DNA from 2 places in the Weizmannia agrestimuris genome. Region 2 is predicted to be linked to the other one. Evidence: a T-box and tRNA genes for the amino acid it is inferred to sense, from the RefSeq annotation. Region 2 holds a T-box; the other holds one or more tRNA genes.
The links. A T-box is a leader RNA that pairs with one kind of tRNA and senses whether it is charged. The one in region 2 lies ahead of serS (serine--tRNA ligase), so its partner is inferred to be a tRNA-Ser.

Region 1: it encodes a tRNA-Ser, which carries the amino acid that the T-box ahead of serS (serine--tRNA ligase) is inferred to sense. The anticodon was not compared.

What each region holds. Positions count from the first base shown of each region.
Region 1 covers NZ_CALPDC010000009.1:17,646-22,064, reverse strand. Annotated here, with positions in the region: gene NFR98_RS05915 (MMPL family transporter) at 1-84, shown strand, start outside; gene NFR98_RS05910 (5'-nucleotidase, lipoprotein e(P4) family) at 940-1,725, shown strand; tRNA gene NFR98_RS05905 (tRNA-Ser) at 1,774-1,864, opposite strand; tRNA gene NFR98_RS05900 (tRNA-Thr) at 1,883-1,955, opposite strand; gene NFR98_RS05895 (acyl-CoA dehydrogenase family protein) at 2,096-3,232, shown strand; gene NFR98_RS05890 (hypothetical protein) at 3,277-3,420, shown strand; gene NFR98_RS05885 (hypothetical protein) at 3,799-4,017, shown strand.
Region 2 covers NZ_CALPDC010000056.1:4,753-9,171, reverse strand. Annotated here, with positions in the region: gene NFR98_RS14290 (deoxynucleoside kinase) at 1-667, shown strand, start outside; gene NFR98_RS14295 (deoxynucleoside kinase) at 1-12, shown strand, start outside; tRNA gene NFR98_RS14285 (tRNA-Ser) at 819-908, opposite strand; gene serS (serine--tRNA ligase) at 1,563-2,837, opposite strand; T-box leader at 2,888-3,104, opposite strand; gene pdxT (pyridoxal 5'-phosphate synthase glutaminase subunit PdxT) at 3,156-3,728, opposite strand; gene pdxS (pyridoxal 5'-phosphate synthase lyase subunit PdxS) at 3,740-4,419, opposite strand, start outside.

The DNA.
Region 1 (4,419 bases), on a different contig from region 2:
GCCTTGCCGGAAGCCTTGGAAAAAATATTTTCGGACAAAAAGAAAGAAAACTTGGAGCTGGAGAAAGAATCATCCAAGCGATAATGAAAAAAGCAGCCGCTTATCCAAATTGGGAAAGGGCTGCTTTTTTTGCTGGCACGGTTTTAGATCGAGGCGGAGGAAGCAGGTAACCTTTTAGCTAAAGTACGGTAAAGAGATGGTAAGTGAGCAAACAGGCCAACTATTTTTTTGAAAAGTGAGCATAAAACGAGTATAGGTGAAGGAGCGGGCGCAAAAACTGGTGTTTCTTAACGTAGAACGGGTCTAAGTGAAGGAAGCGCGGGAAAAAATTATTGTTTCTTAACGTAGGACGCGCCTATGTGAAGGAAGCGGGCGAAAATTCCGTTGTTCCTTAACGTAGAGCGCGCCTACGTTAAGGAAGCGAGCAAAAAACGCAGTGTTCCTTAACATAGAGTGCGTCTATGTTAAGGAAGCGGGCGCAAAAGACGTTGTTCCTTAACGTAGAACGGGTCTAAGTGAAGGAAGCGCGGAAAAAACGCCGTGTTTCTTAACGTAGAACGGGTCTACGTTAAGGAAGCGGGCGAAAATTCCGTTGTTCCTTAACGTAGAACGGGTCTGAGTGAAGGAAGCGCGGAAAAAACGCGTTGTTTCTTAACGTAGGATGCGTCTAAGTGAAGGAAGCGAGCGAAAAATCTGGTGTACCTTAACGTAGAAGGGGTCTACGTTAAGGAAGCGGGCGAAATTCCGACAAACAATGTACGTAAACGCCCATATCACAAAAAATACATGCCAGCGGAAGAATGAAAATCCCGTCGTAAATCAGAATAGACCGCTTCGAAGTGCCTAACAACCCCCGTGAAAGATGCCATTTTAGCATGTATCAATTTCCGGGGTTCCCTTATACTAATCGTAAAAGCATTTTAGAAAGAAGGGGCAAGCATGAACTATTTTGCAGGGTTGCTAATTGTCTTTGCGCTGGTGCTTGGAAATGCGGGGTGCTCTGCTGAAGGCGGCAAACAAAACCGGGAAGCTGCCGTCATGAAGACGGTTCCGGTTACGGGCTGCACGGCAAAGCAAAAAGCGGAACAGACCAAAATGGGGGTTGCCTGGTACCGGACATCCGGGGAAGCAAGAGCGCTCTATTATCAAGGATACAATATCGGAAAACAGCGTATTAAGGAGAGCCTGAAAACTAAAGTAAAAAAGAAGCGGGCCATCGTGCTGGACCTCGATGAAACGGTGCTGGATAACGGACCCTACTTATCTTATATGGCAGAAAAAGGCATTTCGTTTGGCAGCGGCTGGGGGACATGGGTGAAAAAAGCAAAAGCAAAACCGCTCCCGGGGGCACTTTCCTTTTTAAAATATGCCGATAAAAAAGGAATCGATATTTATTACATTTCAAACCGGGACGAAAAATATATGGATGCCACCCTTCGCAACTTGAAAAAAGAAGGGATCCCGCAGGCCGTCCGTTCCCATGTGCTGTTGCAAACAGGAACAAGCAGCAAAGAAACGCGCCGGCAAGTTGTTGAAAAGGACCACGACATCATTGCCTTGTTCGGTGATAATCTGGGTGACTTTTTTAAGACATTTGACGGAAAAGGAAACAAGGCGCGCAGCCTGGAAGCAGACCGTTTCCGCCATGCATTTGGCCGCAAATTTATCGTATTCCCGAATCCGGTTTACGGGGATTGGGAGCATGAATTGCCATGTGGTTCATAAACGCAAAAAAATTCCGGAGTTCTCCGGAATTTTTATATGCACTATGTATGGCGGAGAAGGTGGGATTTGAACCCACGCGACGGTCACCCGCCCTAACGCATTTCGAGTGCGTCCCCTTCAGCCGCTTGGGTACTTCTCCATATGAAAAAAAGAAAGATGCTGGTGAGAGGACTCGAACCTCCGACCCCTTCATTACGAGTGAAGTGCACTACCAACTGTGCTACACCAGCATGGAATCAATCAGGACAATGTAAATTATATTATAATAAAATCCGGATTGCAAGAGGAAATTTAAAAAAAGTGTTGTAATGTTTTTCCGGCATGTTTCCGGTAAAATAAGAGAAAAGATGTTTCCGGGGGAGGAAAGGATATGGATTTTTTAAAAGCCTCAACGTTGGAGGAAAAACTGGACCTAATTCAAACGCTTGCCGGCCCGTTTTCCGAAAGGGCGGCTGCCAATGACTTGGAAGGACGGTTTGCTTTTGAAAATATTCAAGATTTAAAAGAAACAGGCTATACAAAGCTGACTGTGCCACAAAACTACGGTGGGGGCGGCATTTCGCTGTATGAGCTTGTCCGCCTGCAAGAGGCCATCGCGGTTGCGGACGGGTCGACTGCCCTTTCCATTGGATGGCATATGGGGATTTTAATGCATTTGTCCGAAACAAGAACATGGAACGGGCAATTGTTTGAACGCATTTGCCGTGCGGCAGCAGGGGAGGCCGCCCTCATCAACACTTGCGCAACAGAAGCGCAAACGGGCAGCCCGACGCGCGGTGGCATGCCGGAAACAACGGCAACGGAAAAGAACGGCGAATGGGTGTTAAACGGGAGAAAAACTTTTGCCACCATGTCTCCGGTGCTCGACTTTTTTATCATTACCGCAACGATTCCGGAAAAAGAAGCGGTTGGCAGTTTTGTCGTTCCGCGGGATACGGCTGGCCTCTCCATCGTCGAAACATGGGACAGCATTGCTTTAAGGGCAACCGGCAGCCATGATGTTGTGCTGGAAAACGTCAAAGTCCCGCTTGCGAACCTGGCGGAGATCCAGACGAAAAAGAAGGAGCCGGCCGGTTATCTGCTCCATATCCCTGCCTGTTATTTAGGCATTGCCGAGGCAGCAAAACGGGAAGCGGCTCGCTTTGCTAAATCGTATACGCCGAACAGCCTGAACCATCCGATTGCGGAACTGCCGGCTATCCGCCAGAAATTCGGTGAAATCGAGCTGAAATTGATGCAGGCGCGGCATTTTCTGTATTCGGTTGCGAAAATGTGGGATGAAGCCGGAGCAGAACAAAGAAAAGAGATGGGCCCGGAACTTGGGGCAGCGAAAATGGCGGTTACGAATCATGCGATAGAAGCAGTTGATTTAGCGATGCGAATCGTAGGTGCCAGAAGCCTGTCCGAAAAAAGTCCGCTGCAGCGCTATTACCGCGATGTCCGCGCCGGGCTCCACAACCCGCCGATGGATGATGCCGTCCTTATGCAGCTCGGCGCGCGTGTGTAAAATCAAAAAGCATCCGATGGTCTAAACAGCGGGAAAACAGAATTGTGGATCTGGCCATGAGGATAGTCGGCGCCCGCAGCCTTTTTCAAAAAAGCCCGCTGCAGCGCTATTACCGTGATGTCCGCGCCGGGCTCCACAACCCACCGATGGATGATGCCGTCCTTATGCAGCTCGGCGCGCGCGTGTAAAATCAAAAAGCACCCGATGGTCTAAGCAGCCGGGAAAAAAGGGGGGGCGCAAAGCAGCAAAGCGCCGCCGCTTTTTTTCGTCCCGCTTTGTCGCTGTCGCTAAAAAGCGGCAACTGCTGATATTGCACTGTTGCCGCTCCATGGCTCGCTTACGTTCTATGATGTACGGGTAAGCCCGTACGTTTTCATCCAGCCATTTTTCAAGGATTTTCCTGATAGTTTCCGGGGTGGTTTTCGGCTTGCGGGTGTAAGACAGCAGGCCGTTTGTTTCCTGCTCGACATCTGCAAGCTGCGTATAACAGAAGCCTCCTCCTTATCAAAACGTATTATAATAAAAAAATAAAAATTTAGAAATAATTTATTGTCGAGGTATTTTTTATGAGAAAAATCTATGAATTCATGAGTAAAGATGAGAAGAAGAAGGCTATATCTTTGCTTACTAAAGATATAGATGAGCTAAAGAAGGAACAAAAACTAGAAGATGAAAAGGGATATCCCCGAGTAGTAAAAGACGCAATAGAAGAAACAATCCAAAGGTACATAAAAGATATGGAGTATTTAAAAGATGATTTAAAAAAAGAAGAGAAAAAATCTTAAATCAGTTATTACAGCAGTGGATCGCATTGGAATGGTAAATGATTGTACTGAGGCTGTATTATTTAAGGCTTGCTGAATAAGCAAAATTCCTAGATTTGGCAAGAGTGCTGACAGCTTTGGCAACAATTTAAATGCAAGGATTTTACAACAAATCCAGGGAAAAGCTTGCACTCGAAAGCCGATTCAACGTATTTAGAAGACAAAATCACGCATTCTCACATATATTTTGCGACAGAGCTTGCAGACAAATTTGGTACAAACTCAGAATCGGATTCGTTCAGCAAGCCCTATTTAGAAATGGAATATTACCAGTAAAAATTTTAGTAAAAATGTTGCCTTTTTTTACTTCTGCGTGTAAGATGGAATTGAAGAAAACGTTTGCAATCTTTTTATTCTATTCTA
Region 2 (4,419 bases):
GGAACTTCGTGAGAAATATCAAATTCCGAACCACGCTGTGATCACCATTGCAGGTACCGTCGGCGTCGGAAAATCGACTTTAACCCGTGCGCTCGCGAAGGCGCTCCATTTCCGGGCGTCCTTTGAAAAAGTCGACACCAATCCGTATTTGGAAAAATTTTATAGCGATTTTAAACGGTGGAGTTTCCATCTTCAAATTTATTTTCTGGCGGAAAGGTTCAAGGAGCAAAAAAAAATGTTTGAATACGGCGGCGGGTTTATCCAGGACCGTTCCATTTACGAGGATACCGGCATTTTTGCCCAGATGCATTACGAAAAAGGCAATATGTCTGCCGTTGATTTTGAAACCTATACAAACTTGTTCGATGCCATGGTGATGACGCCGTATTTTCCGCATCCCGACCTGATGATTTATTTGGAAGGTAAACTGGAAAACATTTTGGAACGGATCAAAAAACGCGGCCGGTCGATGGAACAAGATACCCCTGTTGAATACTGGATTGAAATGCAGAGACGGTACGAGCAGTGGATCGACTCTTTCCATGCCTGCCCGGTTCTCAGGCTGAACATTGACGAATACGACCTGTTTGAACATGAAGATGCCGTCGAACCGATTGTCGAGCGGATCGGCTACATGCTCGCACAGGCAGCAGCCGTAAAAAAATAATGGCGGCTAAAAAGCCCGTTACAATCGCGTAACGGGCTTTTTCATGATTTACGGAGAGATCACGGGTATGCAAAAGTATGGTATCTTTTTTACTCTACGAAAAAAGCCCGCAGCTTACGCCTCAGGGGCCCACGGGCTTTCATTTTTTAAGCGGAGGAAGAGGGATTCGAACCCCCGCGCGGTGTAACCCGCCTGTCGGTTTTCAAGACCGATCCCTTCAGCCAGACTTGGGTATTCCTCCATTTTGACAAAAAAGATTATAACCCACACGATTGAAACAAGTCAAGCACACCAAGTTTGTACTGCAGAAAAGCATCTGAACTTTAGCCAAGGGAAGGCCTAAGCGCATATTTAGATAGGTCTAGCTGAAGCTGAACGAATCGGATTTTGGCAATTTATCCGATTCTCCCAGCAAGCCCGGCTTTAATGGTTGCCACCACCTGCAAAAAGGGGGTGATTTTGTCCTCTTCTCACCGTTGAAACGGCTTTCGAGCGCAAAGATCGGCAAATTCTTTAGAATCCTTGCCAATTCTGAGAATCTCGCTTATTCAGCTAAATAGGATTTGCTGAACGAATCCGATTCTGAGTTTGTCTGCAAGTTCTGTCTCAAAATATAGAAGATCCTTTTGCGGAAATGGGAGATTTTATCTTCTCCATACGTTGAATCGGGTTTCGAGTGCAAGCATTTCCCTGGATCTGTTGTAAAATCCTTGCATTTAAATGGTTGTCAAAGCTGTCAGCAGCCTTGCCAAATCTAGAATTTTTACGATTCAGCAGCCTCTAGATATAGCCGTGTTTTCAAGTAAAATCCTGCGCACCTAAAAAATGCGGAAGATTCCGGGAAACATGTTTCAAAAAATCCCCGACTTTTCATGTACAAAGCCGGGGATTTTTTTTACGGTTTGATGATATCAGTACGCATATACGGGCGGAGCACTTCAGGCACCACCACACTGCCGTCAGCCTGCTGGTAATTTTCGAGGATGGCTGCGACGGTACGCCCGATGGCAAGTCCGGACCCGTTCAGCGTATGGACATGTTCCGGTTTCGCATTGGGTTCCCTGCGAAAGCGGATGTTCGCACGCCTTGCCTGGAAGGCTTCGAAGTTGCTGCACGAAGAAATCTCGCGGTATACGTGCTGGCTTGGCATCCATACTTCAATATCATATTTTTTCGCTGCCGTAAACCCGAGGTCCGCCGTGCACATGCTCATCACATGATAAGGCAGGCCCAGAAGCTGCAGCACTTTTTCCGCATGGCCGGTCAGTTTTTCGAGTTCATTATAGGAATCTTCCGGTTTGACAAATTTCACAAGTTCCACTTTGTTAAACTGGTGCTGGCGGATCAGCCCGCGTGTATCGCGCCCGGCAGAACCCGCTTCCGAACGAAAACAGGCACTGAACGCCACATAATTGATCGGCAGGTCGTCGCCGTTTAAAATTTCATCACGGTGATAATTTGTCACCGGCACTTCGGCAGTCGGAATCAGAAAATAGTCTTTTTCATTGACAAGAAAAGCGTCTTCTTCAAATTTCGGCAGCTGCCCCGTTCCTGTCATGCTGGCGCGGTTCACCATATACGGCGGCAATACCTCTTCATAGCCGTGTTCTTCGACGTGCAGATCAAGCATAAAATTATAAAGTGCACGTTCAAGGCGGGCGCCGAGCCCTTTGTAAAAGACGAACCGGCTGCCGGTCACTTTGGCTGCCCTTTCAAAATCAAGGATGCCGAGGTCAGTGGCAATATCCCAGTGCGGTTTCGGTTCAAATCCGAACGCCGGCACTTCGCCCCATTTCCGAATTTCGACGTTATCCTCTTCGCTGTCTCCCACCGGCACGCTTTCATGCGGAATGTTCGGGATAGAAAGCATCAGCATTTCAAGTTCTGATTCGACTTGTTTTAACTCGGCATCCAGTGCTTTAATTTTTTCACCGACGCCGCGCATTTCCTCGATCAGCTTTGTTGCATCTTTCTTTTCGCGTTTCAGTGCCGCAACTTGCTGCGTGACTTCATTCCGCCTGTTTTTCAACGCTTCGCTTTCCATGATCAGTTCGCGCCGTCTTTGGTCCAGCCCGCTGAACTTTTCAAAATCGGTCAAATCTTCTCCGCGGTGCTGCATTCGTTCTTTGACTTCATCAAAATGCGCACGCAAAAATTTGATGTCCAACATGCTATCCTTCTCCTTTTATCGAAATTCAAATAAAAAACTCCCGCCCCGAAAACAGGGACGAGAGTGAACCCGCGTTGCCACCCAAATTGAAAACAAGAGTTTTCCGCTTTGTAAGGATAACGGGTTTTTATCCCGTGGATGCCTACTCGCCCGGCTTTCAGCAACCCGCTCAAGGATGGATTCACAGAAGCTTTCCGCCAGTTTCCACCACCCACCGGCTCTCTTTAGGAAAAGCGTTCTGCTACTGGTTCCTGTCATTGCTTTTTCAGTCTTCACGTACACCTTAATGTACTACAATTTTATCCGTTTTGCAACAGACTATACCGGAATCCGTGCCATACTTAAAAAATATTCGGTCATACGTAGGTCATCCGTTAACTCCGGATGGAAGGAGCAGCCGAGCAAATTCCCTTGGCGAACTGCAACAATCCGCCCGCGGCACTCGGCCAGCACTTCAACATGATCTGAAACGGAAACGATATGGGGCGCGCGAATAAAAACAGCTGGAAAATCTTCCGCGATGCCGTTCACACGGATGGTTTCTTCAAAACTTTCCCGCTGACGGCCGAAAGAATTGCGCACCACCGTAATATCCATTGCCCCGATATGCGCATCTTCCTGGCCTTCAATATGCTTTGCAAGCAGGATCAGTCCTGCGCATGTGCCAAAGACCGGCTTGCTTTCGGCAAACTGTCTCAGTTCCGCCATAAAACCGTAGCGGTCAATGAGCCGCCGCATTGCCGTGCTTTCTCCGCCCGGCAGGATGAGCCCGCCGATTTCGTCCAACTGCTCTTTTTTCTTAATGACAACACCTTCCGCCCCGCAGGCTTCCACTGCGCGGATATGTTCCTCCACAGCCCCCTGGAGGCCGAGTACACCAATTTTTTTCATGCTGATTCTCCTTACCAGCCGCGCTCCTGCATTCTTGCTTCAGCCGGCAATGTTGAAATTTCCAAGCCTTTCATTGCTGTTCCAAGGTCTTTCGACAATTCGGCAATCAGTTTGTAATCTTGGTAATGGGTCGTTGCTTCGACAATCGCTTTCGCAAATTTCGCCGGGTTTTCCGATTTGAAAATCCCCGATCCGACAAAAACGCCGTCCGCACCGAGCTGCATCATCAAAGCCGCATCCGCCGGCGTTGCAACACCGCCTGCAGCAAAGTTCACAACTGGCAGCCGGCCTTCTTTTTTAATTTGCAACAGCACTTCATACGGAGCACCAAGCTGTTTGGCTTCCGTCATCAGTTCATCTTCGTTCATGTTGACCACTTTGCGGACCTGCGCATTCACTTTCCGCATATGCCTGACCGCTTCAACGATATTCCCGGTTCCCGGCTCGCCTTTTGTCCTGAGCATCGAGGCGCCTTCCCCGATCCTTCGAGCCGCTTCCCCCAAATCGCGGCAGCCGCACACAAACGGTACCGTGAATTCTTTTTTATTGATGTGGAACTCATCGTCGGCCGGCGTTAAAACTTCGCTTTCGTCAATATAATCGACGCCCATCGCTTCGAGCACCCGCGCTTCAACAATATGGCCGATCCTTGCTTTTGCCATTACCGGAATGCTGACGGCGTTCATGACTT